DNA from 2 places in the Shewanella sp. Shew256 genome. Region 1 is predicted to be linked to the other one. Evidence: predicted binding sites of a transcription regulator. Region 1 holds the regulator's gene; the other holds the start of a gene.

Evidence for each region. Region 1 encodes FliA, which starts transcription of late flagellar genes. Its sites were predicted from a motif close to CTAAAGNTNNNNNNNNNNNNGCCGATA; they were not measured.
Region 2: a site for FliA is predicted at 2,247-2,273, ahead of B5P39_RS16740 (VC2046/SO_2500 family protein). Genes of this name have one in related genera too.

What each region holds. Positions count from the first base shown of each region.
Region 1 covers NZ_NAJR01000007.1:42,984-56,389, forward strand. The annotation lists gene B5P39_RS14230 (chemotaxis protein CheW) at 1-736, opposite strand, end outside; gene B5P39_RS14235 (ParA family protein) at 720-1,511, opposite strand; gene B5P39_RS14240 (membrane anchored protein in chemotaxis locus) at 1,574-2,086, opposite strand; gene B5P39_RS14245 (protein-glutamate methylesterase/protein-glutamine glutaminase) at 2,100-3,218, opposite strand; gene B5P39_RS14250 (chemotaxis protein CheA) at 3,237-5,504, opposite strand; gene B5P39_RS14255 (protein phosphatase CheZ) at 5,520-6,257, opposite strand; gene cheY (chemotaxis response regulator CheY) at 6,271-6,654, opposite strand; gene B5P39_RS14265 (RNA polymerase sigma factor FliA) at 6,702-7,415, opposite strand; gene B5P39_RS14270 (MinD/ParA family protein) at 7,408-8,289, opposite strand; gene flhF (flagellar biosynthesis protein FlhF) at 8,294-9,670, opposite strand; gene flhA (flagellar biosynthesis protein FlhA) at 9,682-11,781, opposite strand; gene flhB (flagellar biosynthesis protein FlhB) at 11,900-13,030, opposite strand; gene fliR (flagellar biosynthetic protein FliR) at 13,048-13,406, opposite strand, start outside.
Region 2 covers NZ_NAJR01000010.1:4,733-23,002, forward strand. The annotation lists gene queC (7-cyano-7-deazaguanine synthase QueC) at 1-706, opposite strand, end outside; gene queE (7-carboxy-7-deazaguanine synthase QueE) at 895-1,563, shown strand; tRNA gene B5P39_RS16725 (tRNA-Tyr) at 1,759-1,843, opposite strand; tRNA gene B5P39_RS16730 (tRNA-Tyr) at 1,974-2,058, opposite strand; tRNA gene B5P39_RS16735 (tRNA-Tyr) at 2,098-2,182, opposite strand; gene B5P39_RS16740 (VC2046/SO_2500 family protein) at 2,308-2,796, shown strand; gene B5P39_RS16745 (DUF406 family protein) at 3,045-3,332, shown strand; gene B5P39_RS16750 (putative bifunctional diguanylate cyclase/phosphodiesterase) at 3,521-5,704, shown strand; gene B5P39_RS16755 (YchJ family protein) at 5,786-6,280, opposite strand; gene B5P39_RS16760 (YybH family protein) at 6,308-6,886, opposite strand; gene smrA (DNA endonuclease SmrA) at 7,019-7,609, shown strand; gene B5P39_RS16770 (M2 family metallopeptidase) at 7,753-9,615, opposite strand; gene B5P39_RS16775 (TetR/AcrR family transcriptional regulator) at 9,834-10,472, shown strand; gene B5P39_RS16780 (acyl-CoA dehydrogenase) at 10,488-12,767, shown strand; gene pyk (pyruvate kinase) at 12,915-14,354, opposite strand; gene B5P39_RS16790 (MurR/RpiR family transcriptional regulator) at 14,540-15,394, opposite strand; gene zwf (glucose-6-phosphate dehydrogenase) at 15,707-17,179, shown strand; gene pgl (6-phosphogluconolactonase) at 17,189-17,887, shown strand; gene edd (phosphogluconate dehydratase) at 17,900-18,270, shown strand, end outside.

The DNA of each region.
Region 1 (13,406 bases):
ATGCACAGGTATCAACCAGATTTAACTGCTCTTCCCTATGGGTTTGCACTCCTAAAAACCAAGAAGGGCGACCGATAATATGATTAATTCGCTCAACCTTAACGATCCCACCAAGACTCACTAAAGGCACTGCTAAGGTTAACCCTGCCACTTTAAAGAATAGTACTTGAAACTCATCATCGAGTACTTCTTGTAGGTCTTTTGTGATACTTGGAGGGGCAAACCCCACCTGAGTCTCGGGTGTTGTCTCAATGATTATCTCGTCATCTACGACTGCGGATGGCTGCTCAATGGTTACGTTAGCGTCGTTTTGCGTTGCGCCAGACGAAGTATTCTCGTCATGAGCCACCTCTTGAACTTGAACCACTTCAGGTGCAACCTCGGCCATGGCCTCAGCTGGCTTGTCCGCAACCGTCTTTAATACCGGCGCAAGGAGTTTTTCCAAGGCCTGTTTATTAACTAAAGGCGTTGGCTCCTCAAGGTGAGGTACACTGCTGGCAGACTTTGCCTTCTGCGGCTGCACTTCGGCAGCAATGGTCACGCTCGCGTGCACTTTAGCCTGACTGTGCTCGGCTAAAATGGCATCATCGAGCAATTGTGCTTCATTTTTTTTCCCTGCCAACGGAACCGCAGCCTCGTTTCGAGGCGCATTTGGGGAAGCTACAGTTTTACTGTCTTCTTCATGCAGCAATAATTCAAAAAAATCAAAAACAGTTTCATCAACCGATTTTGACATGACCAAACTCCCCAGCTAAAAGAAAATCCAATAATCGCTCGTAAGCTTTTACGCCACGACTGCCGCTTGCATAATGGGAAGCGGGTAAATGTGCCAAACTGGCGTCTCTAAACTTAGTATCTACGGGGATCACATCTCGCCAAAGGCTGTCGCCATATTGTTCACTCAGCACCTGCAAGGCTGCAGGTGATGCCTTGGTACGTTTATCGTACATAGTGGGTACGACGGTATAGCTATAACGGGTTTTCTTTGAGCGTCCCATGATTTCCATGGTTTTCACCATGCGTTCGAGCCCTTTAATGGCCAAAAACTCGGTTTGCACGGGGATCACTATGTGTTGACTGGCCGCCAGTGCGTTCACCATTAATACCCCTAACACGGGTGGGCAGTCCACAATCGCCACATCGTATTCATCGGCAACCAGTGCCAATAAATTACGCAGCACCAACCCCATGCCCTCTTGATGTCCGAGCGCTCGGTCTAACGTGGCTAACGCCATCGTAGCGGGCAGTAAATCTAAGCCATCGACTAAGGTGGGCACTATGTGGGACTTCACTAAGTCAGTCGTCAAACCCTTATGTGCCACAAACACGTCAAATAGCGAACCAGGAACCTCTTCAGAGTCAATGCCAAGGTAATAACCAAGCGATGCATGGGGATCGGTATCAATCATCAGTACACGTTTACCCCGTTTAGCGAGCGCGCCGGCTAAACTGGCTACTGAAGTGGTTTTTCCAACCCCACCTTTTTGGTTCGCAATGGTCCAGACTTTCAAAGAACTGACCTCTTTAATGTTGATTCTCGGCTATTCATATGCAGGTTTGCGTAACACAAACATTACTCGCCTTCCCTCGTGGTGACTCTAATGCCACCATTAGGCAAACTAATCACTTTCACCCCATCGGCATTTTCTGAAATCACCACAGGCACATTATTCGATTGAGATTGCGCTGCCGTCGATAGGACAGATGAGGTCTCTGGCCGCAATAATTCAGGCACAGGATCTACCGTGGCTTGCTGCAACGGTTTATCATCAGCTGGTTTCTCGAGCGTTGGCGGAATTTTCGTTTCGGGTGCCGAAAAAGTCTCGGGGCCTAAAGTCACCGCCTTTTGCTCTCCGGGTGAAGCCAGCTTTAACATCGCTTTGGTTTGATCCGGATGGGAAGCGAGCCAAGACGCAATCGCCTGAGCTTGTTCATCCGGTACCATAAGCAAAATCTGTGTCGATTCTAATCGCTTTACATCATCGCGTAATGCCATGATTTTTCGATGATAATCGAGACTTAACGCGGCTAGGCACAATATAGCGATTGCCATTAACACAATGATAAGCAGCATATTTGTGCTTATCTGTGTCTTGGACTTAGCCACGCGCAGACTCTTTTAAAATCGACTCAGCCATATTGTCCAGCGAAATAGACTGAGTAGCGATACCGGCACTGGCCACCGCCTGCGGCATACCATAAACCACACAACTCGCTTCATCCTGTGCCCAAATGGTCGCGCCCGCGGATTTCAGCATACGCGCACCTTCGCGGCCGTCGGCTCCCATTCCTGTCAACACTACCGCCAGCACATCACCGCCAAAGGCTTTTGAGGCAGAAGCAAAGGTGATATCAACACAGGGCTTGTAATTCATCTCAGCGCTTCCTGCCAACACTTTGACACGGCCCGTGACACCTGTCCGCTCAACCATCATTTGCATCCCGCCAGGCGCTAAATACGCGCATCCTGGACGCAATACATCACCATTCACCGCTTCTTTGACTTCAATCTTACACAAACCATTTAAACGATTCGCAAAGGCTGGCGTAAAGGCCGCTGGCATATGCTGGATAAGCAAAATAGGATGCGGATAATTTGCGGGGAACTGAGTCAAAATTTTCTGCAAAGCAACAGGCCCGCCCGTCGATGTGCCTATCAGCAATAACTTATATTGTTTACCACTTGGACGAATAGATGCAGCATGTGAAGAACGAACTGGTGCAGGCTGCGTATGTGTCGATACCCCACCTAATACTGAACTCGCACTCGAACGAGGTGGCGGCGTTGGTGTGGTAGGACGTACCACAGGACGGAAAATCCGGCGACGACCTAAAGCCTTGACTCTTTGCTGCAATAGCAAAATAGCGTCATCTTTATTGGTCGCGATATCTTCGAATCGCTTAGGTAGAAAATCAAGCGCCCCCGCATCAAGGGCATCAAGCGTGGCCTTGGCACCATCATGGGTCAATGAAGAAAACATCAAGATAGGCGTTGGACACTTCGCCATAATCTCACGGACAGCAGTAATACCATCCATTACAGGCATTTCAATGTCCATTGTAATGACTTGCGGATTAAGTTCGGCAGCCATCTTCACCGCTTCGGCCCCGTTAGAGGCCGTTGCGATCACTTCCAGTTCAGGATCTTGATTGACTATTTCACTAACACGTCGTCTAAAAAAACTTGAGTCATCAACGACTAATACTTTAATGGCCATTCCATTCCTTATTGGAAACTAACTTTTATTTTTCGCATAGTGCTTTAATAATCCGGGAACATCCAAGATGAGCGCAATACCACCGTCGGATGTGATTGTCGCCCCCGCCATACCCGGCGTGCCATGCAACAATGCCCCTAGAGGTTTAATCACCACTTCTTCTTGCCCAATTAAAGCATCGACAACAAAACCAATTTGCATCATTCCCAGCTGTACAATCACCACATGACCGTGTTTTTTGTCGCCATGTTTAAAGCTGGTTCTATTGCGATGTAACCACTGCTCCAGATAGAACAGCGGTACGGCCTTGTTGCGGACAATGACAGTAAGCTGCCCATCGACAATATTGGTCTTGGTGAGATCGAGATGGAAAATCTCATTCACACTGGATAAAGGCAATGCAAACACCTGCTTGGCAACGTCCACCATTAAGGTCGGCATAATCGCCAAGGTCAGCGGCACTTTAATCTCAAGTATGGTGCCCTTGCCTTTCATCGAGTCGATATGCACCGTACCGTTAAGCTGGGTAATACGGGTTTTCACCACGTCCATCCCAACACCGCGGCCGGAAATATCTGAAATCTCGACTTTAGTCGAGAAACCAGGCGCAAAAATCAGGTTATAAGCTTCACTGTCGGTCATCCGCGCCGCGGTATCCTCATCGAGTACCCCACGCTTGATAGCAATTTGCTTTAACTTTTCAGGATCCATACCTGCGCCATCGTCTTCGATTTTCAGCAGAATATGGTCACCCTCTTGGCTTGCAGACAGGGTAATGGTCCCCGTTCTCGGCTTGCCGCTGGCCTCACGGTCATTGGGCATCTCAATACCGTGATCTACCGAGTTTCGCACTAAGTGCACTAACGGATCAGCGAGCGCCTCAACTAAGTTTTTATCGAGGTCGGTCTCTTCGCCCACGAGGACTAAATCAATTTCTTTATTCAGAGTACGGGCTAAATCGCGTACAACCCGAGGGAAACGACCAAAGACTTTCTTGATGGGTTGCATGCGCGTTTTCATCACAGCGCCCTGCAAATCTGCTGTCACCAAGTCTAAATTCGCTAGCGCCTTAGACATTTCTTCGTCATCACGACTAATGCCTAAACTCAATAAGCGGTTACGCACTAACACTAACTCACCGACCATGTTCATGATTTGGTCGAGTCTCGCGGTATCGACGCGAACAGTTGTCTCGCCTTGAGGTACGTTAGCAGAGGCTGCTGCCGCTGCTTTAGCAGGGGCTTTTTCAGCAACCGCCACATCAGTTTTGGCTTTTACCGCAGGAGGTGTTGCTGGTGCAGCAACACTGGCTTTAGGAGCGGCTGGCGTTGAAGGCGCAGAGGCACTGGTACTTGCTTTCGAAGATTCGACTTTGGCAGTGGTTTTTGCTGGCGCGCCGCCTTTGCCATGTAATTCATCGAGGAGACGCTCGAACTCATCCTCAGTGATTTCGTCCGAATCAACAGCAGGTGCGGCAGGCTTTGGTGCAGCGACAACTGCTTCAGCTTTTGGCTTGGCAGGCTCTTCCACTTTACCTTTAAACTTACCAGAACCGTGCAGCTCATCGAGCAGCGCTTCAAACTCATCATCGGTGATATCATCGCTTGCGCTTGCAGATGTCGCTTGAGGCTTATTTTGCACAGCAGGGGCAGCATCGGCTTGTGGAGCAGAAACTCCGGGACCTTTTCCGGCGCCGTGCAGCGCATCGAGTAATGCTTCAAACTCCGCTTCATCTATTTCATCGATACTGGAATCTGAAAGCTCTGACTTCTCAATCGGCATTTCTTCAACTGCGGCGACTTCAACCACAGTTTCTATGACAGGTTCGGGCTCAGGTTCTGGTTCAGGCAGTGACTCAGCTTCGGCATGACTTTGGCCTGATTCGGAAGGAAGCGGCTCTCCTGAGCTCAGCATTTTTAATTTAGCCAATAATGCAGGATCTGCAGGGTCTTGTTGCTCACCTTGTTGGGTTTGAGCAAACATAGTGTTAATCGCATCGACAGCTTGAAGAATGATGTCCATTAACTCGGCGGAGACACTGCGCTTGCCAGTGCGTAATAAATCGAAGGTGTTTTCTGCTTCGTGACAGACATCCACCATGGGAGTGAGACTAAGGAAACCCGCACCGCCTTTTACAGTATGAAACCCCCTGAAAATGGCATTTAGCAAGTTAGTATCATCAGGATTGTTTTCAAGCGCGACCAGTTGCTCTTGCAGCAACTCAAGAATTTCGCCCGCTTCAATTAAAAAGTCCTGGAGTATCTCTTCATCTACATCAAAGGCCATCAAATTGACTCCCAGTTAGAAACCCAGACTCGATAGCAGATCATCGACTTCATCTTGACCGGTAACGACGTCTTGACGAAGCTCGGCATTCATTATCGGTCCTTCAGCTTCAATATTATTTTTCTGAGTAATCTGACTCTCAATCACGGGTTGCTCACCAAATACTGTCAGCATAGACACCAGATTACTTTCAACTTCCATCACTAGATCGATCACCCGCCGGATCATCTGTCCAGTCAGGTCCTGAAAATCCTGCGCCATCAAAATCTGGTTGAGCAATTCGCGTAAGCGGTTGGAATCCAATTCGCTACGTGACATCAAATGCTGCACATTGTGGCAAAGCGCTTTAAAATCGCTCAGGGCTATTTCACGCCGCATCAACTTATCCCAAGATGGCATCACTTGCTGAATATTCGCCGTTAATGCATTTGCGAGCGGCAAGCACTCTTCTACCGCATCCATGGTTTTATTCGCGGCTTGTTCTGTCATGTCAATGACATAACTTAGCCGTTCCTTAGCATCGGGAATTTCGGTATTCGCGAGTTCAACCAAACGATTGTCAACTTGGAAATCCATTAATGCGCTATGAAGTTGTCTAGTCAATTTGCCAACTTCATCAAAGAGCTCCCTTTGGAGTGGAGCCGCGAGTTCCCTAAATAAATCATCTGCTTGAGCTTGTTCATTCGCGCTTAATAATTCAACTAAACGCTGAGCCTTCTCGAGCGTAATGAGCCCTGATGTTTGTGACTTCATAGCTCATCCTTGCTTAAGCGAGTCGTTCGAATATTTTATCTAACTTCTCTTTTAGTGTTGCTGCGGTAAAAGGCTTAACCACATAGCCGTTAACACCGGCTTGTGCGGCAGCAATAATTTGTTCACGTTTTGCTTCGGCGGTAACCATTAACACGGGCAAATGTTTTAGGGAATCATCAGCTCTAATAGCCTTAAGCAAATCAATACCCTGCATACCTGGCATATTCCAGTCTGTCACGACAAAATCAAAGTCGCCCTTCTGTAGCATAGGCAACGCGGTTGAGCCGTCGTCTGCTTCTTGGGTATTGTTAAATCCCAAGTCTCGCAACAAGTTCTTGATGATACGTCTCATTGTCGAAAAGTCATCAACGATGAGAATCTTCATATTCTTGTCCAAGGTTTCCTCCGGTGAGCTGACATTCTGTGCTCAATAAATAATTATACTTATGTCCAATGCTTGAGTTTGCCTTTGAGTCGCAACATTGCCTGACTTAATATCTGGCTAACTCGCGACTCGCTCACCTCAAGAATGGCGCCAATTTCTTTTAAATTCAATGCTTCATCGTAGTATAACGATAGCACTAGCGCATCTCTTTCGGGCAATAATTTTATCGCCTCTACTAGTGCTGAATGAAACTGGGTCTCTGCTAGTGCTTCAAATGTACCATCACTCACATTATCGCTCGGAGTGAGTATATCCTGTGATACGCCTAAGTCTTCTATCCCTATGATTTTACCAACAGAAACATCGTTAAGAATATGATGGTACTCATCGAGCGTCATATCAAGTTTTTCTGCAATTTCTGTGTCGCGTGCATCACGACCCAACACTTGCTCTAACTCATCAATGGCTTGAGCAACTCGACGATTATTACGATGAACGGAACGGGGAACCCAATCGCCACGACGGATCTCATCCAACATGGCGCCACGGATCCGTATGCCGGCGAAGGTTTCAAACTTTGCACCTTTGCCACCATCAAACTTGGATGATGCTTCTAACAACCCCATCATCCCCGCTTGAAGCAAGTCATCGAGCTGCACTGAGGCAGGTAATCTGGCGAGCAAGTGATGTGCAATTCTTTTAACCAACGGTGCATACTGTTCAACGATTGACGTTTTACTGTCTAAACAAGTATACGCTGCGGCTTTATTCACTCGTTTTTTCCTCTTGAAAATCTGGTCGCTGAACTAAACGCTCAACGAAAAACTCCAAATGCCCACCAGGTTGCTGTGGTACTGGCCAGCTCATAATTTTATTCGCTAGGCCATGGTACGCTATCGCAGCTGGAGACTTAGGATAAGCCTCAACCACTAACTTTTGTTTACGCACTGATTTGCGAAGGTTTTCATCAAACGGAATGGTCGCAACCAGTTCAAGTGCCACGTCCAAGAATCTGTCGGTCACTTTACTGAGTTTAGCAAACAATTCCATACCTTCGCGTAAACTGCGCACCATATTCGCAACAATTTTAAAGCGGAAAACACCGTGTTCACGGCTGAGAATTTTGATCAACGCATAAGCGTCAGTGATGGAGGTTGGCTCGTCACATACCACGACTAGTACATCCTGTGACGCACGGGAGAAACTGAGCACCATGTCTGAAATCCCCGCGGCAGTATCCACGATGAGAATATCAAACTGGGTACGCATCTCACTGAAAGCACGAATTAAACCTGCATGTTGTGCGGGGCTCAATTCTACCATGCCTTGAGTACCCGAGGTCGCGGGGACAATGCCTATGCCCTTGGGACCACGGACAATAATATCATCCAGCTCAGCATCGCCTGAGAGTACATGGGAAAGGTTACGTTCAGCACGGATCCCTAACATGACATCGACGTTTGCCAAGCCTAAGTCGGCATCAAGCACTAAGACACGCTTGCCCTTTTCGGCTAATGCTACAGCGGTATTGATGGACACACTGGTTTTACCCACGCCACCTTTACCACCCGTAACCGCGATTACTTTCACTTTTTCGTTATAGGGTTGATTCATCATACGTAAACCACTTGCTTGATCCAGGGTCATAACTCTACTCAAATGCACAGGTCATATTATCTGACCACGCTGTGTCTGGTAACGATTGTTCTTCAGTGTTTTCTAAGGCCGCTAATGCCTGCTCAGCGAGCAGTAAGGTATCGGCGACTTTCATATCTTCGGGCACTCGCTGCCCATCCGTAACATAACTTAATGGCAACCCACTTTGGATCAACACACTTAATGCGCCCGCTAAAGACACGGATTCATCGAGTTTTGTGAGTACAACACCAGATAAGGGAATGCGTTTAAAGTGATTTACAGCATCTTGCAGCACGCGGCGCTGTCCTGTGGCAGACAGTACCAGATAACTGCGGATAGGTATTCTGCTATTTGCAGTTAAATTATCAAGTTGCTGGTAAAGCCGCATATCTCGTTGACCCATACCCGCGGTATCTATCAATACTAGCTTGCGATTTCTGAACTGATACAGAATTTGCTCCAGTTCAGCAAGGTCATGGGCTTGTTTGACTGGACAACCCATAATTTTGCCATAGGTGGCCAATTGCTCATAGGCGCCAATACGATAATGGTCTGTGGTAATCAAAGCCACTTGATCCGCACCATGATGGGCGGCGAAACGAGCCGCTAATTTCGCTAAAGAAGTGGTTTTGCCTACACCCGTTGGGCCAACCAGCGCTACAACACCACCTTGCTTAACGATATCATCACCTTGGTTATCAAGCATATTCGCTAGACTTTGTGGCAGTGCACGAACTAATTCTGCAGGGGTATAGTGTTGACTGAGCGCCGCTAACTTGTTCGCGACAGCTGGAGAAAACTCGGCTTCCAGCAACTTTGACTCCAGCATGGCACCGACAGGGTCGATACGTTTTTTATGCTCAGTCATCAATGCTGAAACCTGATGGGTCAACAAATTACGTAAGGATGATAATTCATCGCGCATGGCTTCGAGATCCGCATTTTGTTTTGGCGAGCTCTGCGGTTTCTTATCGAAGGGATTGCCCATATCGCGACGCTCAGCTTTAGGTGCCACAGGTGCTTGTAATCCTTTAGCCCACGCAGGCAGTTCGGCGTCTTGCTGTTGATGGGTGAGCTGTTGGTTTAAACGGCTTTGTTGCTTCTCGAGCAATGCTTGGAGAGAGTCCGCTGGCGCCGATGGTTTTAACTTAGTTTCAGCGCGAATCGGCGCTTTAGCACCGAGCGAAACTAAGTCATCACTCACATCCATAAAGGTCGGAGCCGCAGCAGGCGCCTTCGCTTTGGGCTCGTCATAGTCAACGGCAGCCACAATCTCAATGCCACCGTTCACTTTTTTATTTGACATAATCACGGCATCGGAGCCGAGCGTGTCCTTCACTTGGGCCAGTGCAGCACGCATGTCTTTGGCAAAAAAACGTTTAATCTTCACTTATGCGTCCTCTACTGGCCGACGGCAGACACTATGCGTATTTGCTTTTCATCGGGGATTTCTTGGTAAGAAATCACTCTGAGATTAGGAATAGTATATTTAACAAAGCGAGACAGTGTCGCACGTAACATACCTGACGTTAGCAAAATAGCCGGCTGACCAACCATTTCTTGCTTTTGAGCGGCATCCGCTAAGGATTGCTGCATACGCTCCGCAAGACCGGGCTCGATATTAGGACCATCGCCACCGGTTGCCTGCATCGACTGATGCAACATCTGTTCCAACTCTGGCGCCAAAGTTATGACAGGTATTTCGAGTTCAGGACCGGAGATCTCTTGAACTATCATGCGCTTCAATGCGATACGCACCGCGGCCGTTAATACTTCAGTATCGTTACTCTTAGTGCCGTATTCTAACAAAGTTTGCACTATGGTACGCAAGTCTCTGACAGAAACTCCTTCATTTAATAGGTTTTGCATCACTTTTACGACATTTCCGAGCGGCATCACATCAGGAATAAAGCCATCCACCAGCTTAGGCGAATGCTTGGCAAGCATATCCATCAGTTGTTGCACTTCTTCGTAGCCTAAGAGTTTCGCCGCGTTATTCGTCAATATTTGGCTGATATGGGTTGCCACCACTGTCGCGGCATCCACCACGGTATAACCTAAGGTTTGTGCATGTTCACGCAGCTCTGGGGCAATCCAAACCGCTTCGAGACCAAAGGCAGGATCACGCGTTTCGATACCATCGAGCTTGCCATAAACTTGACCAGGGTTGATGGCGAGTTCGCAGTCATGGCGAATATCCGCCTCTCCAACCACCACGCCCATTAACGAGATGCGGTAGGCATTGGGTGATAAATCGAGGTTGTCACGAATATGTACCGCAGGCACCAAGAAGCCCAGTTCTTGAGAAAGTTTTTTACGTACTCCTTTGATCCGGCTCAGTAATTCACCACCTTGCCCCTTATCGACCAATGGGATCAAACGATAACCCACTTCCAGACCGATAGTGTCAACGTGGTGCACATCGTCCCAGCTAAGTTCTTTAGGTTCTCTTTCGGCTCTTTCAGTTGGGCCCGTTTTGACTTGCTCAAGGGCTTTGGCACGTTTGGCTTCATTACGTTTAAATATAAAGTAAGCGGCACCACCTGTGATCACGGCAAAGCTTAAAAACGCCATGTGTGGCATGCCTGGCACAATACCCATGACAAAGAGTACGCCAGCCGCAATACTGAGTGACTTGTGACTGTCAAACATCTGACTAATCAACATCTGGCCCATATCGCCAGATTCATTTTGACGGGTCACCATCAACGCCGCAGCAATTGACAACAACAGGCCGGGGATTTGTGCGACGAGACCGTCACCAATGGTTAACAGGGTATAAATTTCAACGGCTTGGGAGAATGTCAAACCGTGCTGCACAATCCCGATAATAAACCCACCGAGAATGTTGATAACCAAGATCATGATACCGGCAATCGCATCGCCCTTTACAAACTTAGACGCACCGTCCATCGCGCCATAGAAGTCGGCTTCGCGGGTCACCTCGGCGCGTCTGGTTCTGGCTTGATCCTGATTAATAATACCTGCGTTCAAGTCGGCATCGATGGCCATTTGCTTACCGGGCATCGCATCTAAGGTAAAGCGAGCACTCACCTCGGCAATACGGCCAGCACCTTTAGTCACAACGGCAAAGTTGATAATAATCAAGATTATAAATACAACTAGACCCACTGCATAGTTACCGCCAATGACCACGGAGCCGAAGGCCTCAATCACCTTACCGGCGGCATCACCACCATTGTGACCTTCGAGTAATACTACACGGGTCGATGCCACGTTAAGTGCGAGTCGCAGCAATGTCGCGACTAATAAAACAGTTGGAAAAGCAGCAAAGTCTAAGGGTCTGTCGGTATAAATCGCGACAAGAAGAACAATCAAAGCCAAGGCAATGTTAAAGGAGAATAAAACGTCGAGTAGAAATGGCGGGATAGGCAATACAATCATAGCCAATGCCGCAAGCACTAGCATTGGCGTACCTATGCCCTTGAAAGAGCTCAGTTTCAACTGTTTTACTTGGCCTAGGGAGGCTTTAACATCCATTCACAGATACCTAAACTTTGACGTATAACAGCCTGGAAGCAAAAAGCGCGCCAACCGCTAACAGTTCAAGTTATGGTTTTATCTCTGTGAACTATCTCTTCGTTAACCTAACACTTAACTAGTGCTTCAGCTCGTCAGGAATGGGTTGATTAGCAGGGATTGGAATAGGTTTACGACCACGACCTTTTTGGTACTGGCGTAACTGGAACACATAAGCCAGTACCTGTGCCACCGCAGTAAATAGGCCCTCAGGGATCTGCTGCTCAAGTTTAGTGGTGTGATAAATGGCCCGCGCAAGCGGTGGTGCAGAGACAATCGCAATGTTATGTGCCCTTGCCACCTCGCGGATTTTAAACGCCACTTCGTCGACGCCTTTAGCGATCACAAAAGGCGCTGCAGAGCGCTTCACATCGTATTTAATGGCCACCGCATAATGCTCAGGGTTCACCACAATCACATCCGCATTGGGCACTTCGGCCATCATGCGCCGCTGCGCTAACTCACGCTGCATTTGCCGTACTCGCCCTTTGACCTCGGGTTTACCTTCGGTATCTTTATACTCGTCTTTGACTTCCTGCTTAGTCATTTTCAGCTGTTTGTTGTGGTTCCAGATCTGAAACGGCACATCGATGACCACTATGACTAAGACGGAGGAGCAAAGCAGAATGAACATCCACACCAATAAATCCAGCGCATGATGGACGTTACCGGGGAGATGATCGGCAGACAGGAGCAGAATATCGTTAAAATAATGACTGAGTAGCAAATAAGCCGCGATTGCTACCACGGAGAACTTAGCAATCCCTTTGGTTAATTCAACCAAGGCCTGCACACCAAACATCCGCTTAAAGCCTGCAATCGGGCTCATCTTACTGGCTTTAGGCATCATGGCTTGGGTGGAGAAATTCATCCCGCCAAGGGATACGTTACCGATAAATGCCACCACCACAATCAGTAACATAATCTTGAGTAACGGCCAGCCAATCTCGCTCCCCACGACGCCCCATACATTAAACATCTGGTTCGTATCGAAAATCGCAGCGCGCTCCATGGTAAATACACGCTCGAATACGTTGGATAAGGCTTTCGCAATTCCAGGTCCGAGCATATATAAGCCAGTCGCCGCCGAGAGTAACACGGTCGCAGTACCTAACTCTTTTGAACGGGCTACCTGCCCTTTTTCTCGCGCCTGTTCGAGGCGCCTCCCGGTGGGTTCCTCGCTGCGTTCGCCGCTACTTTCTTCAGCCATTACGCGTTCCTATCCGGTTAGAATATGCCATTGGCTTGGCACTGAAGCCCTAAAATATCACACAGCAAAAGCTGTGCCGACGCCCAGACTTCTTCGAAATGGGCCATTACGGGAGTCAAGGTCAACCATAAAATCAGCAGTCCACCAATCATAGTGATGGGGAAACCTATCGAGAAAATGTTCAGCTGCGGCGCGGCGCGGGTCATGACCCCAAAGGATAAGTTAACGAGTAGTAAGGCAATAATCGCCGAGAGCGACATAGTCAGTGCCGCGCCAAACATATAGGAGCCCCATTCCGCTAGCGAGCGATAACTTGTTAAGGTTAATCCTTGATTCGAAATCGGTAAGGTCTCAAAACTGGCGACGAGCATGCGGA
Region 2 (18,270 bases), on a different contig from region 1:
TACCCGTTTCAGTTGCCTTGTCGAGCGAGGCCATTACCTCTGCTTTATTTTGCAGGTAATCCTCTAAGCCCCGTTTGCGAAGATGGCAGGCTGGGCAGTCACCGCAACCATCGCCGACAATGCCGTTATAACAGGTCAGGGTATGGTGGCGAACTAAATCGAGTTGCTGGTATTTATCGGCCAGCGCCCAGGTTTGGGCCTTGTTCAGCCACATTAATGGGGTGATGATCTCAAGCTTTTTGTCCATGCCTTGCACCAGTGCCGATTCCATCGCGCGCACAAAGTCGTGACGACAGTCGGGATAACCCGAAAAATCAGTTTCGCAGACACCGGTAATAATCGCCTGGGCCCCTAATTGATAGGCGTAGATCCCTGCCAAAGTCAAAAACAGAATATTGCGGCCAGGCACAAAGGTATTGGGTAAGCCATTTTCCATTAATTCGTGGGACACGGGGATGGCATCGCGGGTGAGGGCAGAAATCGCTAACTCATTGAGTAAGCTCACATCCATAACCTTATGGCTAGTGATCTTTAAGCGCTTGGCGAGGGATTTAGCAACTTCAATTTCTTCACGGTGACGCTGACCATAATCGAAGGTGATCCCGTGGACTTCATCAAACTGAGTTAAGGCTTGAATAAGACAAGTCGTTGAGTCTTGTCCGCCACTGAAAACCACTACCACCTTTGAAACTGACGCTGCTGACATAGGATCCACTTAAATTGACACATAAAATAGGGCGTAAGTGTAACTCAGGCGCTAGGGCTTGCAAACTCTTTGCTGGCGTGTGGCGACGGGCATATCGCTCTTGGCATCACTCTGTCTGAGGCGGTAAAAACTTGCAGCTGCAGCTAAAATCCTCTATAAATGCCGCCCCAGAAAAACGGAACGCTAGCATGAATTACCCAGTCAACGAAGTCTTTGAAACCATTCAAGGTGAAGGTGTCTTTACCGGAGTGCCCGCCATTTTTGTACGTTTACAGGGTTGCCCTGTGGGATGTGCTTGGTGTGATACCAAACAGACTTGGGATCTGCTTGAGGAAAACAAGGTGTCACCCGAACAAGTGATCACCGTCGATGGTTCCGTAGGGCGCTGGGCTAACCATACGGCGCAGAGTCTTATCGAGGCGTTCAACGCTAAGGGATATACGGCGCGCCATGTAGTGATCACCGGTGGTGAGCCTTGCATGTACGATCTGAATGAATTAACTCACACGCTCCACACTGCCGGCTTTGCCACTCAAATCGAGACCAGTGGTACCTTTGATGTGAAGTGCGATGCTGATACCTGGGTGACTGTCTCACCAAAGGTCAATATGAAAGGGGGTTATAAGGTGTTAGCACAGGCCTTGACCCGCGCCAACGAGATAAAGCACCCAATAGCGACCGAAAATCATATCGACGAACTCGATGAGTTGCTCAAAGGGATTGATGTGTCGGCTAAAACCATCTGTCTGCAACCGATTAGCCAAAAACCAAGGGCGACGGAATTAGCGATGAAGGTGTGTATTGCCCGTAATTGGCGTTTATCGATTCAAACCCACAAATACCTGAATATTGATTAATGGCCACTTAGCTCAGCAGCATTGGTCTTTAATGCTCAGAAATAGTTTTAACGCTCCGAATGGGGCGTTTTTTATCAGCAAAATCCATGGATTAAAAGCAATAGGGTTAAGCGATAGAATAAGTTTGAATAAGCAGAAGTGCTAGAGATAAAACTTGGGGAATAACGCGAGATAAAGTGTGAGATGAGAAAGAAGTGGTGGAGGGAGAAGGATTCGAACCTTCGAAGGCGGAGCCGTCAGATTTACAGTCTGATCCCTTTGGCCACTCGGGAACCCCTCCACATATTTTCTTCAACTTTTAACTCTGACTTATTAAGAAGGATTTAAAAGTTATCTTAAATCTTGGCCGGATTTAAGGGTAAAGCAAGGTTACAGCAGACTAACGATTTTCGAACCACACAAGATAAAAGTGGTGGAGGGAGAAGGATTCGAACCTTCGAAGGCGGAGCCGTCAGATTTACAGTCTGATCCCTTTGGCCACTCGGGAACCCCTCCACGAGTATCTTTTATAGCATCGCTAATTGTTAGTGCAAATGGTGGAGGGAGAAGGATTCGAACCTTCGAAGGCGGAGCCGTCAGATTTACAGTCTGATCCCTTTGGCCACTCGGGAACCCCTCCTCAATTGCGGCCGCCATAGTAGTCAGAAACGTTTGGCATGTAAAGTCTAAATATGAAAATTTTCCTAAAGTTCTGGTTCAACTGGTCGATTAACTAACAACAAGTTGTTTTAATGATGTTTTTTTATGCAAATCGATGTTCCTTTAATCAACGAAGCCCAAATTGGCTCCCGCTTAAATGCGGCAATCGAACACAACAGGCGAGGAGAGTTCGCCCTGTTGTTATCGCTATTGTCTGCAGATGCGAGGGACATGGCGCAGTTTCAATGGCAAAAAGAGCTCGATAATGCAGAAAAATTGCAACGTCAGTTTGAGTTACCCCCAAAACAAGCGCTTGTTGCGGATTTATCGACGGATAACAATGTTACCGATAATAGTGCTGTTTTCGCCGAGCAAGGGGCGAGGGCGTTTCAACTGCAACAGGCATTGCGCCCTGAAGCCTTAGTGATCCGCGGTGGCGAGCCTATTGCCATGGCCGAAGCCTTAAGTAATTGCGATCTCACCACACGCCTGCGCCAACGTGGGCAATTGCCATCTCCTAAAATGGACATCATGCATTTTGCCGATCAACTGGCGATTCAACGTAACTTGGTGCCGTTATTAGCCAGCGCCTAGCCAATATGTCGTCTTACCTCCAAGTCGCTTTCGGGCCGTTGAGGAAGATTCGGTCTTTAAAAAATATCTAGGCTTTAAGGGACTTGTTGACCAAATAGCCATCAACTGTGTCGATACACAATAATAAGCGTGAGCTAAAGCTGAGTCTCTGACGTCACAGTTTCCTATAATAAGGCGTTAATGATGCAGCTTTAAGTTGATGCATCACCCTTAAATGCAGCGGTATAGCGATTAATGAGGAAAAACAGATGAAAGGTATCATTGCAGGACAAGCGGCTACCGTAAACGACACTTGCACCGATTGTGGCAGTTTTGTGGATATTGGCGCTGTGATTGATGAGCAGGATACAATGCTGGAGCTATCCTTTGCGGGTGCACAGGCCGAGATCGAAGCCAGCAAGATGTTGGAACGGGCCCAAGCACGCTTTAGCCAAACCCAAGGAAACATTGTCAAGAATGACGTAGGCGTTATCCTCAAGCTGGTCTTCGATGTGAGTGTCGAGAAGATGATTTTCCAATTAGAGAACGGGCTGTAAGCATAAAACCCTGCGGTAAATGTTGATTAATTTGTAATAAATTGTGCTCGATGTTGCTGTTTGAAATGCCAATGTGTAATCTGCATCGACAAAAATATTCAGGATTGGCGCAATTAGCACGCTGAAATGAGTCGTGCTACTCGCTGTAGTATCTGTGTTACCCAACACGATGTTTTGTAGGGATTAGAGTGAAGCGACGTCAACATCAGCACTTATTAGAGTCTTTAGTTCATTCTACGGCTAAGCAGCAGGGCGACTTTACGAAAACCGCAGAGCTAGCAACAGAGCTACTCTGTGAGAATTTAGCCGTTTCTCTGGTGTCGGTTTGGATTTTTTCTGCCGATCAATCGAGCCAATCCCTGGTAGCGCAATTTGGCGCTATGGCCCTACAAGACACTTACCGTCCTTCGCAGTTGCAGACACTGCCTCGTTATTTAAATGAACTCAAAAATCATCGCCATATCGATGCGGGTAATACCCTTATCGATCCGCGTTTGACTGAGTTAGTCGATAACTATTTTATCCCTCGGCAAATTTTATCTAGCCTCGAGATTGGCATTCGCATTAATGGTCATCTCGAAGGGGTGCTGTGCCTTGAGCGAGCGCAACTGACTCACCATTGGCACGACAGCGAAATTCACCTTGCCTGCCAAATGGCCGATCAACTGGCCCTCACGCTGGCCACCAAACATACCTATGACAAAGAAGAGCGCTTAAGCCTGTTTCGCTGTGCCACCGAGCAGTCTCGTCAAATGAGTATGCTGATTAACCTACACACCGAAAAAGTGGAATACGTGAATCAAGCCCACGAGGAGATCACCGGCTTAGCGCGCGAAAAAAGCATTGGCGCCAATTTACGTGAGCTAAGTTTTTTTAAGCAGCACAATCAATTAGCTGAGCAAACCTTAGCGCAGATCTTCAGAGGCGAGCAGGCCAAGGGCGAGGTACAATTCAATCGTGCCGATGGCAGTAGATACTGGCTCAAGTATGTGGTCAGCCAATTTATCACCGATCGCGGCAATCATTACGCCTTAGTCTCCGGCGAAGAAAGCACAGATGAGCACAACTATAAGGCGGAGCTTGAGCGTTTAGCCTGGCGTTGTAGCCTCACTGGGCTGAATAATCGCAGCCACTTCAATCGCGTATTGGAGCGCACCACCAATGGATTGTTGCTGCTGGTCGATTTAGTCGCCTTTAAACGATTTAACGATACCTATGGCCATGAAAATGGCGACAGTTTGCTGATCGAAATTGGCCGGCGCTTAAAACATTTTTCGGAAATCAATAAGGCGACTGAAATCGCCCGTGTCGGCAGTGACGAATTTGCCGTGTTGCTCACCGATGATAACGCGGTTTACGATCTGGATTATTTTAGTACCCGTCTATACCAACATTTGGCCATGCCGATTTTAATTGGTCGTGAGCAAATCGAACCCAAACCCGCACTGGCGGTTGTCGATATCGCTTCGGTGGCGAACCTATTTGCGCCGCTGACCTGCGCCGATATTGCGGTGCAATACGCGAAGAAGAAAAAGGGCACGGCGATTCAAGTGTTTAATAGCACCTTGCTCAGTGCCTTTAAGGAAGATGCGCAAATCGAGCGTGATTTGCATAGCGCCATTCGCGGCCGTCAATTTGAACTTTATTATCAGCCCTTACGGGATCTTGAGCAGCAAACCTATATCGGTGCCGAAGCCTTGATCCGTTGGCATCACCCGAAGAAAGGCGTGTTGTATCCCGGTGCCTTTATCGATATTGCCGAGCAGTCAGGGATGATCAACGCTATTGGTAGTTGGGTGCTTGAGGCCGCGTGTCGACAACTAAATATTTGGCAGCACCATAATGCCGATTTAAGCATGCATGTTAACGTGTCTGCGCGGCAGTTTTTTAGCGGGAACCTGTATGAGCAAGTCTGGCAACTGCTGACGCGTTATCGTTTGAAACCCAAAACCCTGATCCTTGAGATCACCGAGACAGAATTAATGGGCGATATTCGCCATGCCACGCTTTTGTGTCAAGAATTGGCGGAGCTGGGCGTGGGGCTGGCCATCGATGACTTTGGCACAGGCTACAGCTCGATGCGTTATCTTAAACAGTTCCCGATCAGTAAGTTAAAAATTGACCGCTCCTTTATCTCCGATCTCACCATTAGCCGCGAAAGCCAAGAAATCGTGTCGGCCATTATCGCGATGGCGAGCGCGCTCAACATTTCATTGACCGCAGAAGGGGTTGAAACCGCCGAGCAGGAAGCATTTTTGGCCAAGAGTTTTTGTCATCAAGCGCAAGGATATTTATACAGTCCCGCATTGCGAGAACCCGAGTTTGCGCAATTCTTATTGGCGGCAAAAGAACCTAGTCTTGTGACGCATTAACCATTCAGATTAGCGCTGTTGGTGATATAAAAATAAAAGGCAATCAATCGATTGCCTTTTGTTTTACAAATTACGCCTTGGTTAACCCTTCATGCAGCACTGCTTAAACTTCTTACCGCTGTGGCAGACGCAGGGATCATTGCGTCCCGGCAATTTGGCATGCATTTGATGGCCTTTAGTGTAAAACCAACGATCTTGCTCGAAGATAAACTCCGAGCGCTCGTAAATGGCATCAATCTCGCCACTCATTTTATACCAGGCTTTGAAGGTTACAGTACCGTGCTTGCGGCCATCGGGGTGAATGGTTTCATCGGCGGATAACACATCAAGCCCTAACCATTGGGGATGTGGACCTTGTTGGAGCTGTTCAAGGGTTAAGCCATCGAGGTAATCTGCATGGTGCGTTTTGATGATGTGATCAAAATTTTTCAACGTAAAAGCACAGTAGCGAGAGCGCATTAATTGCTCAGGACTCATCGCCAGTTGTGCGCCAGAATCGAGACCTAGATGCAGTGCATGGCAGCAGTCTTGGTAGGATTTTTGGCTGCCGCAAGGACAGTTTTTATCGGGTGCTATATTCATAACATTTTAAAATATAATAAACTATTGCTTTTTCTTTTGACTATCAGGTAACGGTGGGAACTGGCGGCCATAGTAAAGATTGGGTACAGGTTTGGCATTCAAATAGAAACTGGGTTCGGCACGGTTGTTCATATCCAGCGTAACGTTCCAGCGCTGCTGAGAGTCTTTTTGGGTGCCAATCACAAATTTGCCTGCAAATTCACTCACAGGTTCGCCGGTTTCTTCAGCGGGGTAAAAACGCACTAGATAATAGCCAGTGTCGAACGCGCTGTTGCCTGATAACTTACGGTTAAGCACCCGAAAATCGATATCGATTCGGGCCTTTTTATTGCGGATTTTATCGAAAAATCGCTGGTAAATAGCAACGATACTCTCGCGGCCATAATAGATTTCTTTACTTTGACTTTCAGAGAGATAGCTTGCATCTTTCGAATAGATTTCTGCGGTAACTTCGGGGTCAAGCTCGGTAAATGCTTTAGTGAACAGTGGATAATTAGCATTGATCAGCTGATCGGTAGTCGTGGTAGTTTTGGCTTTTGTGGGAGTAGCAAAGCTTGGAAGCGACAATAGGCATATCAGGGCTAGCAGCAAAAATCTCATTACATTATTCTAATCAAGCATTCATGGCGCCACTATAATGGAGGTGCCCGCTGAACTAAAGGGTTGAATGTTTACAAAGTGTGTTTCTGTTCTAAAAGTGCACACTGAGCGTTAAGAGTGGAGGAGCTTGCCATGCTAGATGATGAATCGGCACTGTTTTTTGAAGAAATGGCGGGGGTTGTGCCACTTAAGGGCGATGTGAAGGCGGTGAATCTACAACCTAAGGCATTAACGGATGAGCAGCTTCAACGTCGTGAAGCGCTGCAACGCGAGGCTTATTTAGCTTGTATGCCCTTGGATTTAAGCTTGATCCCGATTATTGCGCCCGATGATATTGCCAGTTTTAAGCGCGAAGGGGTGCAGGGAGCGGTATTTAAGCGCCTAAGGCTGGGGCAATACAGCATTAAGATGGAGTTAGATGTACATGCCTACCGTTTGAGTCAGGCCCGTGATGCCTTACTCAATTATTTACTAGCGGCGCAGGCCCATGGCGAACGCTGCGTCATGCTTATCCATGGCAAGGGGCATAACAGTAAACCCGTGGCTGGCCTGCTCAAATCTGCCGTCTGCCATTGGTTATCACTGCTTGATATGGTGCTGGCCTATCATTCGGCGAAAACCGAGCAGGGCGGCACGGGCGCCTTGTATGTGATGCTGACTAAATCCGAACAGCTTAAGATTGAGAATAAAGAGGCAAACCGTAAGGGGATGGGGTGGCGTTAATAGGAGTGTGAGCGCATTGATTTTTCTGATAGTTATTCGCGTTCGTTATTAATGCCGAAGCTTAAAAAGAAAATGCCCAACATCGTTGGGCATTTTTATCGGTTTAGTTTAAGGCGTGGATATGACTGGCACCTGAGGCTTAATTACCAGCCACATTGACGATTTGCCGCCGTGTTTTGCTCATCGAGCCAGATTTTAAGCGGCGCAAAATAATCGAGCACGGCTTTGGCATCCATTCCCTCGGTACCCGTTACTTCTTTTAAGGCAACTGGCCAAGGTTGGCTAGCACCCAGCTCTAACATTTTGTTGAGTTTTTCCCCAGCGGCTTGATTGCCATAAATACTGCATCTGTGCACAGGTCCTTTATCACCGGCGGTATCACACAGCGCCTTATGGAACTGGAACTGCAGAATATGCGCGAGGAAGTAGCGGGTATAAGGCACGTTACCGGGCACATGGTACTTGGCACCTGGGTCAAAATCGGCTTCAGTGCGGTCTGTCGGCGCCTTAACGCCTTGGTATTTCTCCCTTAATTCCCACCAAGCTTGGTTATATTGCGCTGGAGTAATTTCACCGCTAAAGACTTTCCAGCGCCACTGGTCAATCATCAAACCAAAGGGTAGGAAGGCGATTTTATCCAGAGCTTGCTTTAACAATAAGCCAATATCCTTGGAAGCATCGGGCACGTCTTCGAGCAAACCAATCTGTTTTAGATAGCTTGGGGTGATAGATAGCGCGATCGTGTCACCAATGGCTTCATGGAAACCATCATTGGCACTGTTTTTAAACAGGAAAGGCTGCTGTTTATAGGCTCGTTGATAGAAGTTGTGTCCAAGTTCGTGGTGAATAACGGTAAAGTCTTCAGCGGATTTTTGGATACACATCTTGATGCGAATATCGTCAAGGTTGTCTAAATCCCACGCCGAGGCATGACAAACGACATCACGATCCTTAGGTTGTAAGAATAAAGAGCGACTCCAAAAACTGTCTGGCAGCGGCGCAAAGCCTAACGAGGTGAAAAAGCTTTCAGCTTGTTTGACCATCTTGTGCTCATCATAACCTTTCTGTTCGAGTAATTCCGTCACATCATAGCCAGGATCGGCATCGTCTGGGGCTACGAGATCGTACACATTACCCCATTGCTGTGCCCACATATTTCCTAATAAGTGGGCGGGGATCGGACCGGTTTTTGGTGCAATAACGTCACCGTACTCGTTATTCAGCTCGCCGCGAACATAACAATGCAGGGATTCGTAGAGGGGCTTAACTTGACCCCATAAACGGTCTAATTCCTGTGAAAATTCATCGGGTTTCATATCGTATTGGCTGCGCCATAATTCGGAGAGATTAGCGTAACCTAGATCTTTTGCCCCTTCGTTGGCGAGTTCGACTTCACGTTGAAACAGTGGGCGCATCGGTTTTGCAATTTCACGCCAGCCTTTCCACGCCTCAAGCAGCTTGGCTGGGTCTCGCGATTCCGCCATCAGGCTCGACAGCTCTGGCTGGGTCATACACTTGCCATCGGCGAAACAGTATTTGCCTTTACCGTAGAGTCCATTGAGCTCGGAGCTGATTTGCGCCAGCTCAGCATTTTTTGCGGGATCAAGCGGTGCAGGTAACACGAGTGCACTGCGCAGAATATTCAGTTTGCGCGCATTGGCAGGATCGAGTTCCACATTGGCGTACTTGGCAGCTTCGGTAGCGAATTTGACCGAAGCGGCACTGACTTTTTCACCCACTGCGGCCGATAGCGCAGCGGTATCTTCGGTGATGAAGTTACTGTAAATCCATTCGGCGCGATTCGCTTCGATAGAGAGCTGTGCCATCTGGGCTTCAGCATCTTGAATAAAGGCGATGGCCTGTGCTTTATCGGGCGCGGCATTAGTTGCAGCAGGTGCCGCTGAAGTAGTTTCGGCCTTGCTTTGTGCATCATTACAGGCGGTTAAGCCTAAGGTTAGCGCTATGGTGAGTGCGAGCGTGGTGGGACGATTCAATAGAATAGCCATGTATTGCAGTCCTTTGTTGTTTTTGTGTTAAGCATTCTACCTAAGCACAGTGTTTTTTGCACAGGACTTGATGACTTTTCATGGTTTTTTGCAACGGATGTGAGTGGCCTGTTAATCCTTGTCAGCAGGGCGCAGCTTATTTGGCCATTTTTCGTTTGACAACTCCCATACCAATGTTTAATTTAAACGAGTGTTTTAAATTAATTCAAGGTCACGGAATGGCAAGTCGATCCGATACAAAAACTAGAATACTTGATGCCGCAGAGAAGCTATTTGCCGAAAGGGGGTTTTCTGAGACGTCATTGCGACTTATCACGAGCAAGGCGGAGGTTAACTTAGCCTCGGTGAACTATCACTTTGGCTCTAAAAAAGAGTTAATCCGCGCCGTGTTAGCCCGCTATTTAGACGTGTTTATGCCCGCCGCATCGACGGCCATAAAGCGTTTGCATACCGCGCCAACACAGGCTTCGTTAGAGGAGATTTTCTCTGCGTTAGTCGATCCATTATTGGATTTGAACGAGCTGCGCACCGAAGGCACGACAATTTTCCTACAATTGCTGGGTCGCGGTTACATTGAAAGCCAAGGGCACCTGCGTTGGTTTATCACCACTCATTATGGGCAGCATTTAGACACCTTTGTAAAAGCTGTTTCGGCCAGTGCACCGCATATTCCTCCTGCTGAAATGTTTTGGCGCTTACACTTTACCCTAGGCACGATTGTTTTCACTATGGCGTCAGCCGATGCGCTCAATGATATTGCCGCGGCCGAATTTGGTGAGCATAACGACATCGAAGCCGTGATCCGTAAAGTGATCCCCTACATGGCTGCGGGCGTATCAGTCCCCGTGGCTTCTTAATAAAAGGTCTTGATTATGTTGACGATTATAATTATTGCCCTGATTGCGATTATTGCGCTATTTGCAGTAAAAAGCCTTCGGATGCAATTTATCACCCAGCCTGTGTTTCACTTCTTTAAAAAAGTATTACCGCCATTATCTGATACCGAGCGCGAAGCGATGGAAGCGGGTGATGTGTGGTGGGAAGGCGAGTTATTCCGCGGCAACCCAAACTGGAATACCCTGCACAGCTACGGTAAACCTACTCTTACGGCTGAAGAGAAAGACTTTATCGATAATCAGGTGATGACGGCCCTGAAGATGATCGATGATTTCGACATTGTGCATAACCGTAAGGATTTGCCACCAGAGCTGTGGGACTACTTTAAGAAGGAAGGCTTCTTTGCGCTGATCATCCCGAAAAAGTTTGGTGGTCGAGCGTTTTCTGCCTACGCCAACTCAACGATTGTGAGTAAATTAGCCAGCCGAAGCGTGAGTGCCGCGGTTACTGTGATGGTGCCAAACTCATTGGGCCCTGGTGAGCTTTTGACTCACTATGGTACTAAAGAGCAAAAGGAGCGCTGGTTACCTGCATTAGCTAAGGGTGATGAGATCCCATGCTTTGCATTAACTGGCCCAGAAGCGGGCAGTGATGCGGGCGCTATCCCCGATGTGGGTATTGTTTGCCGCGGTGAGTTTAACGGCGAAGAAGTTTTAGGCCTTAAATTAACCTGGGACAAGCGTTATATCACGCTCGCACCTGTAGCAACCGTATTAGGTTTAGCCTTCCAGATGCGCGACCCTGATGGTCTGCTGGGCGATAAAAAGAATTTAGGCATTACCTGCGCCCTGATCCCAACCGATCATCCAGGTGTAGTGATTGGCCGTCGTCATAATCCGCTCAACATGGCGTTTATGAACGGAACCACTAAGGGCGAAGAAGTCTTTATCCCGCTGGATTGGATCATCGGTGGTCCTGAGTTTGCGGGCAGAGGCTGGCGCATGCTGGTTGAATGTTTATCGGCGGGACGCGGTATTTCTCTGCCTGCATTGGCGACGGCTTCTGGCCATATGGCGACCAAAACCACCACGGCTTACAGCTATGTGCGTCACCAATTTGGGATGGCGATTGGTAACTTTGAAGGTGTGCAGGAAGCGCTGGCGCGCATTATCGCTAATACCTATCAATTGGAAGCGGCGCGCCGTTTAACCACTACGGGGATTGATCTTAAAGTTAAACCTTCAGTGGTGACGGCGATTGCTAAGTTCCACATGACTGAACTTGGCCGCGCTGTGATGAACGATGCGATGGATATTCAGTCGGGTAAGGGCATCCAATTAGGGCCTAAAAACTACTTAGGCCACCCTTATATGTCGAATCCTATTTCGATTACCGTTGAAGGGGCGAACATTTTGACGCGTTCCTTGATGATCTTTGGTCAAGGTGCGACCCGTTGCCATCCTTATGTGTTGGCCGAAATGGAAGCCGCGGCGATGGAAAACGAACACGATGCGCTCGAGCGTTTCGACTCGCTGTTAATGGGCCATATGGGTTATGCCACTCGCAACGCGTTCAGTGCCTTATTCAACGCTTTGACTGCCAGCCGTTTTGGCAGTGCGCCAGTGAGCGGCGAAACCAAGCAGTACTATAAAGATATGTCGCGCCTTTCATCGGCATTAGCCTTAATGACGGATATTTCGATGCTGATCATGGGCGGCGATTTGAAGCGTAAGGAAATGTTGTCGGCACGTATGGGGGATGTGTTAAGCCAGCTGTACTTAGGCTCAGCCACCTTAAAACTGTTTGAAGACAATGGCCGTCAACAGGACGATTTACCTGCGGTGCGTTATGTGATGGCAAATCGCTTGCACTTAGCGGCTAAAGCACTTGAAGAAGTGATCCGTAACTTCCCGAACCGTCCATTTGCATGGCTGCTACGTGCGCTGATTTTCCCCATCGGCAACCATTTCAATGCGCCTAGCGATAAAATGGCGACTGAACTGGTCTCTGGCATGCTAAAACCAAGTCCTGCCCGTGAACGCATTACTTTCCTATGCCCTGAGTTTGAAGGCGACGTGGGTGGTATTGCTGAGGTTGAACAGGCCTTCGTGGCGCAATATGCCTGTAAAGAGATTTACAAGAAGCTCAAGAAAGCACAACGCGCCGGTGAGTTGCCAGCCAAAGTGCCTAATTTGGTGTTATTTGCTAAAGCGCTGGAGCAGGGCACTGTGACTCAAGATGAGCATCAAAAGCTGTTACATGCCGATAAGTTGCGCTTAGCGGCCATCAATGTGAATGATTTTGAAGCCCTATAATTTGATTGGCTAGCACGACTGCTATCGTTTCTAGCCGTGACAAGAGATAAAAAAACCACCTCAATTGAGGTGGTTTTTGTATTTAAGCTTGATGACTCTTAGCCTTAGTCTTAGTCTTTACGTCTGGCTAACGCCAATCAAATACGATTAAGCAACGATCAACACTTTACAAGTGTTTGTGCCGCCGATAGTTTCCATTGCATCGCCCTTGGTCATTAATACCAAGTCGCCGCTTTGCAGGTAACCCGCAGTTGTTAATGATTCCAGCGCTTTTTGCGCTAACTCATCGGCAGGATAAATGGTTGAGTCGAAGTAGATCGGTAACACACCACGGTACAGTGCCATCTTCGCCAGAGTTGTCTCATGGCGTGATAAACCAAGAATTGGTAAAGATGAACTGATACGTGACATCAGTTTAGGAGTTGCGCCAGACTCAGTTAAGGCGATAATCGCTTTGACGCCTTCCAAGTGGTTAGCAGCATACATAGTGGAGAGTGCAATCGTTTCTTCAACTGAAGTGAAACGTGCATCTAATCTGTGCTTAGACACTTTCACGCTAGGGTGAGATTCGGCACCGATACACACGTTCGCCATCGCCTTCACGGTTTCTTCTGGGAAGTCACCTGCTGCAGTTTCGGCTGACAGCATCACAGCGTCAGTACCATCGAGCACGGCGTTGGCCACGTCCATGACTTCTGCACGCGTTGGCATTGGGCTCGAAATCATTGACTCCATCATTTGAGTCGCAGTGATCACGATTTTATTCAGTTGACGAGAGCGAGCGATTAGCTTCTTCTGCACTGCAACCAGTGCTGCGTCACCAATCTCAACCCCTAAGTCACCACGGGCAACCATGACGACGTCAGAGGCTAAAATCACATCATCCATCGCTTCTTCGCTAGCAACGGCTTCAGCACGTTCTACTTTTGCTACGATCAGTGCATTGCTGCCAGCTTGTTGCGCTAAAGAACGGGCGTATTCCAGATCGGCGCCGCTACGTGGGAAAGACACGGCTAAGTAATCCACTTGGATCATCGCCGCAGTCAGAATGTCTGCCTTGTCTTTTTCAGTCAGAGCCGCTGCAGATAAGCCACCACCTTGTTTGTTGATCCCCTTATTGTTTGATAGAGGGCCAGCAACGGTAACAGTCGTGTGCACTTTACGACCTTCAACGCGCTCAACACGCAGTTGCACACGGCCGTCGTCGAGCATCAGGATATCGCCAACATTCACATCGTCTGGCAATTGCTTGTAGTCGATACCGACTTGATTCTCGTCGCCTTCGCCTTTACCTAACTCGGCATCCAGAATGTAGGCTTGACCTAAGTTCAGTTGAACTTTTTTGTTGTCTTTAAAGGTAGATACACGGATTTTAGGACCTTGTAAGTCACCTAAAATAGCAACATGGACACCTAATTCTTTTGCAATTTCGCGAGCTTGAGTCGCGCGTTTGAGATGATCTTCGGGGGAGCCGTGGGAGAAGTTAAGACGAACAACGTTTGCACCTGCCGCGATAATACGGCGTAAGTTATCGTCACGGTCAGTGGCGGGGCCCAGAGTGGTGACGATTTTGGTTCTGCGGAACATAAGATACTCCGTTAAAGTTAAAAAAATCTTGGGGCTATATTACCATGCAATTCCAAATTATGTAGTAAAGTTACAATCAAATTGATCTAAAGTTATGTTTCAAATTTGTGAGGTATCGCTGAAATTTGCTTTAAAAAAGGCTAGACGGACGATTTGCACTAGCCTTTTTTAAGATAGGAAGTGAATTACAGTATCGGATCTTTATTGATACGAGACTCTTTCAACACTTCTTTCACACGTTTTAAATTGTCACGGAAACGCGGGCCACGGCGTAGGGTAAAACCAGTCGCCAATACATCTATAGTCACCAATTGCGCTAAACGCGAGGCCATTGGCAAATACATATCGGTATCTTCTGGCACTTCCATCGTCACGGGCAGTGTACATTCCATGGATAACGGTGAGTTACGAGCCGTAATACCAATCACAGCCGCGCCGTTTTCTCTCGCTAAACGCGCTATTTCAATCAATGACTTAGTGCGACCAGTATGGGAAATCAGCACCACAACGTCGCCTTCATTGCTGTTAATGCAGCTCATACGTTGCATCAGAACATCGTCAAAACAGATGACAGGCACATTAAAACGGAAAAATTTATTCTGGGCATCATGGGCAACAGACGCAGACGCGCCTAAACCAAAGAAGGAGATCGTTTTGGCCTGAGTCAGAATATCCACGGCTTTATTGATGGCAGTGACGTCTAAGCTTTGACGTGCGGTATCTAAGGAAGCCATTGAAGATTCGAAAATTTTTGTCGTGTAAGACTCTGGAGAGTCATCCTCTTCCACATGGCGGCTCACATAAGGTGTACCGTTAGCGAGACTTTGCGCCAGATGTAACTTAAAATCAGGAAAGCCTTTAGTATCTAAGCGGCGACAGAAACGGTTCACAGTAGGTTCACTCACATCTGCCATCTTAGCTAGCGTGGCGATACTGGAGTGAATTGCTGTTTGCGGAGAGGCTAAGATCACCTCTGCAACCTTGCGTTCTGACTTACTAAAATGGGTGAGGCTTTTTTGAACCTTTTCTAGGGTATTCATACGCGTACGTCCGCTAAATTGAGAATGTAATTTTATTTATTTTTGTTTAGTGCTGTTGATCTGTTTCAGGATCTCACTAATCGACACTGCTTAAGTAAGTTTTAAGTACATTTTTGAAATAAGAATTTACTATCATCAGTAATTTAAGCACAAAAAGCATATCAGATTTATGCCCTAGGTGCCTAGTTAGCTAGAATGTTAATATTGATAAAAATAGATGCATTTAACAAATTCTGTTGTTATATTACAACAAAAGTGTGGATTTCTTCATTGGCTTGAAGGGACACGACATACAAAGGAGAGCGTAACGCAATGGGCAAAACAACATCAGGCGCCAAAGCTTGTGACTTCGTACTCTTTGGTACTAAAGGCGACTTGGCACGACGCAAGTTGTTACCTTCTTTATACCAGCTAGATAAAGCTGAACTTCTGGATAAAAACACCAAAGTCATTGGGGTTGCCAAAGATGAGTTCAGTCAGGATGAATTTAGAGAACTCGTCATCCTTGCGTTAAAAACCTTCGTAAAAGAAGCCCTCTGTGAAGAGACTGTCCAACGCTTCTTGTCCCGCTGCCATTATGTCGGCACGAACTTCACCGAATCAGCAGGCTACAGCGCCTTCCATGAATTGCTCAAACCAGAAGAGCGCGTCATGGTCAGTTACTTTGCCACCCCTCCTGCAATTTTTGGCGATATCTGCCGCTGTTTACACGAACAAAATCTTATCCATAGCGATTCTCGCGTGGTACTCGAAAAGCCGATTGGCTCCGATCTCGCTTCTTCCCGCGTAATTAACGACCAAGTTTCTGCCTACTTTAAAGAAAACCAAGTTTATCGTATCGACCATTACTTAGGTAAAGAGACGGTACAAAACCTGATTGCGCTGCGTTTCGCTAACTCGTTATTCGCGTCTAAGTGGGACAACCGGACCATTGACCATGTTCAGATCACCGTTGCTGAAGAAGTGGGTATTGAAGGCCGTTGGGGTTACTTCGATAAAGCCGGTCAGATGCGCGACATGATCCAAAACCACTTACTGCAAGTGTTGACACTGGTTGCCATGGATCCACCGGTTAACTTAGATGCCGACAGCATTCGCGATGAAAAAGTGAAAGTACTGAAGTCGCTGCGCCCAATCAATGCCGACAATGTGTATGAAAATACTGTCCGTGGTCAGTACAGTGCGGGCTTCCTCAAGGGCAGTCCAGTGCCAGGCTATTTAGAGGAAGAAGGCGCCAACCTTCAGTCCCACACCGAAACCTTTGTGGCGCTGCGTGTCGATATCGACAACTGGCGCTGGGCGGGCGTGCCATTTTATCTACGTAGCGGTAAACGCATGCCGTTCAAGAGTTCTGAAATTGTGGTGTATTTTAAAAACCCACCACACAACTTGTATCGCTCAAGCTACCGTAACTTGCCACCTAACAAGTTAACCATCCGTCTGCAACCACACGAAGGGGTTGAGATCCAGATGATGAACAAGGTGCCGGGGCTAGAACAGAAACAACGTTTACAAACCACCAAACTCGACTTGAGTTTCTCGGATACCTTTAAAAACGAGCGTATTGCCGATGCTTACGAGCGTCTGTTGCTCGAAGCCATGCTCGGTAACCAAGCGCTGTTCGTTCGCCGCGACGAAGTGGAACAAGCTTGGACTTGGGTGGATGGCATCATCCAATCATGGGAACAAAGTAACGAGAAACCGAAACCTTATCCTGCGGGCACCTGGGGACCTGTAGCGTCGGTCGCGCTGATCACTAAAGACGGCCGTTCGTGGGATGAATAGGGGGCTTCGATGATTAAAGAAACCGTATTTAAATCCTTTGATACACCCGCAGCGCTCGAGCAGCAGTTGGCGAACAAGATCGCCAGCCAGTTGCAAGAGGCTGTGGATGCCCGTGGTAAGGCAAGCTTAGTCGTTTCCGGCGGCTCAACACCGCTGAAACTGTTTGAGCTCCTCAGCATGAAATCCATCGATTGGAGTGATGTTTATGTCACGCTCGCCGATGAGCGCTGGGTAGATGTGGAAAACAGTGCATCGAATGAGCGTTTAGTGCGTGAACATTTACTGCAAAACCGCGCGGCCAATGCCAAGTTCCGTGGATTGAAGAATATGTTTTCCACCGCCGAAGCGGGCGCCGATATGACCGCCGAGTCGCTGTCTAATTTCCCGCGTCCCTTCGATGTGGTGGTGCTCGGTATGGGCAATGATGGTCACACTTGCTCATGGTTCCCTTGCAGCGCCGAACTAAATGATGCCTTGAGCACTCAAGCCCTGTGTGTGGCAACCAATCCCACCACGGCTCCCCATGGCCGGATCACATTATCTAAGAATGCGATCCTCAATAGCAGACAGATTTATCTGCATTTGGTCGGGGAACAGAAATTATCCGTATATCGTCAAGCCTTAGAAAATGATGATGTTAATGCTATGCCCATCAGAGCCGTGTTAGCGCAGCGTAAAACGCCCGTTGACGTGTTCTGGAGCGCTTAAGGAGTCACTCTCATGCACTCAGTCGTTCAATCTGTTACCGACAGAATTATTGCCCGTAGCAAAGCATCTCGTGAAGCGTATTTAGCCGCGTTAAATGATGCTCGTAACCATGGCGTACACCGTAGCTCGTTAAGCTGCGGTAACTTAGCCCACGGTTTTGCTGCTTGTAATCCAGATGACAAAAATTCATTGCGTCAACTGACTAAAGCCAACATCGGGATTATTACCGCATTCAACGACATGTTGTCTGCACACCAACCCTATGAAACCTATCCTGAACTGCTGAAAAAAGCCTGTCAGGAAGTGGGCAGCGTTGCACAGGTCGCCGGTGGTGTACCCGCGATGTGTGACGGTGTTACTCAAGGTCAACCCGGGATGGAATT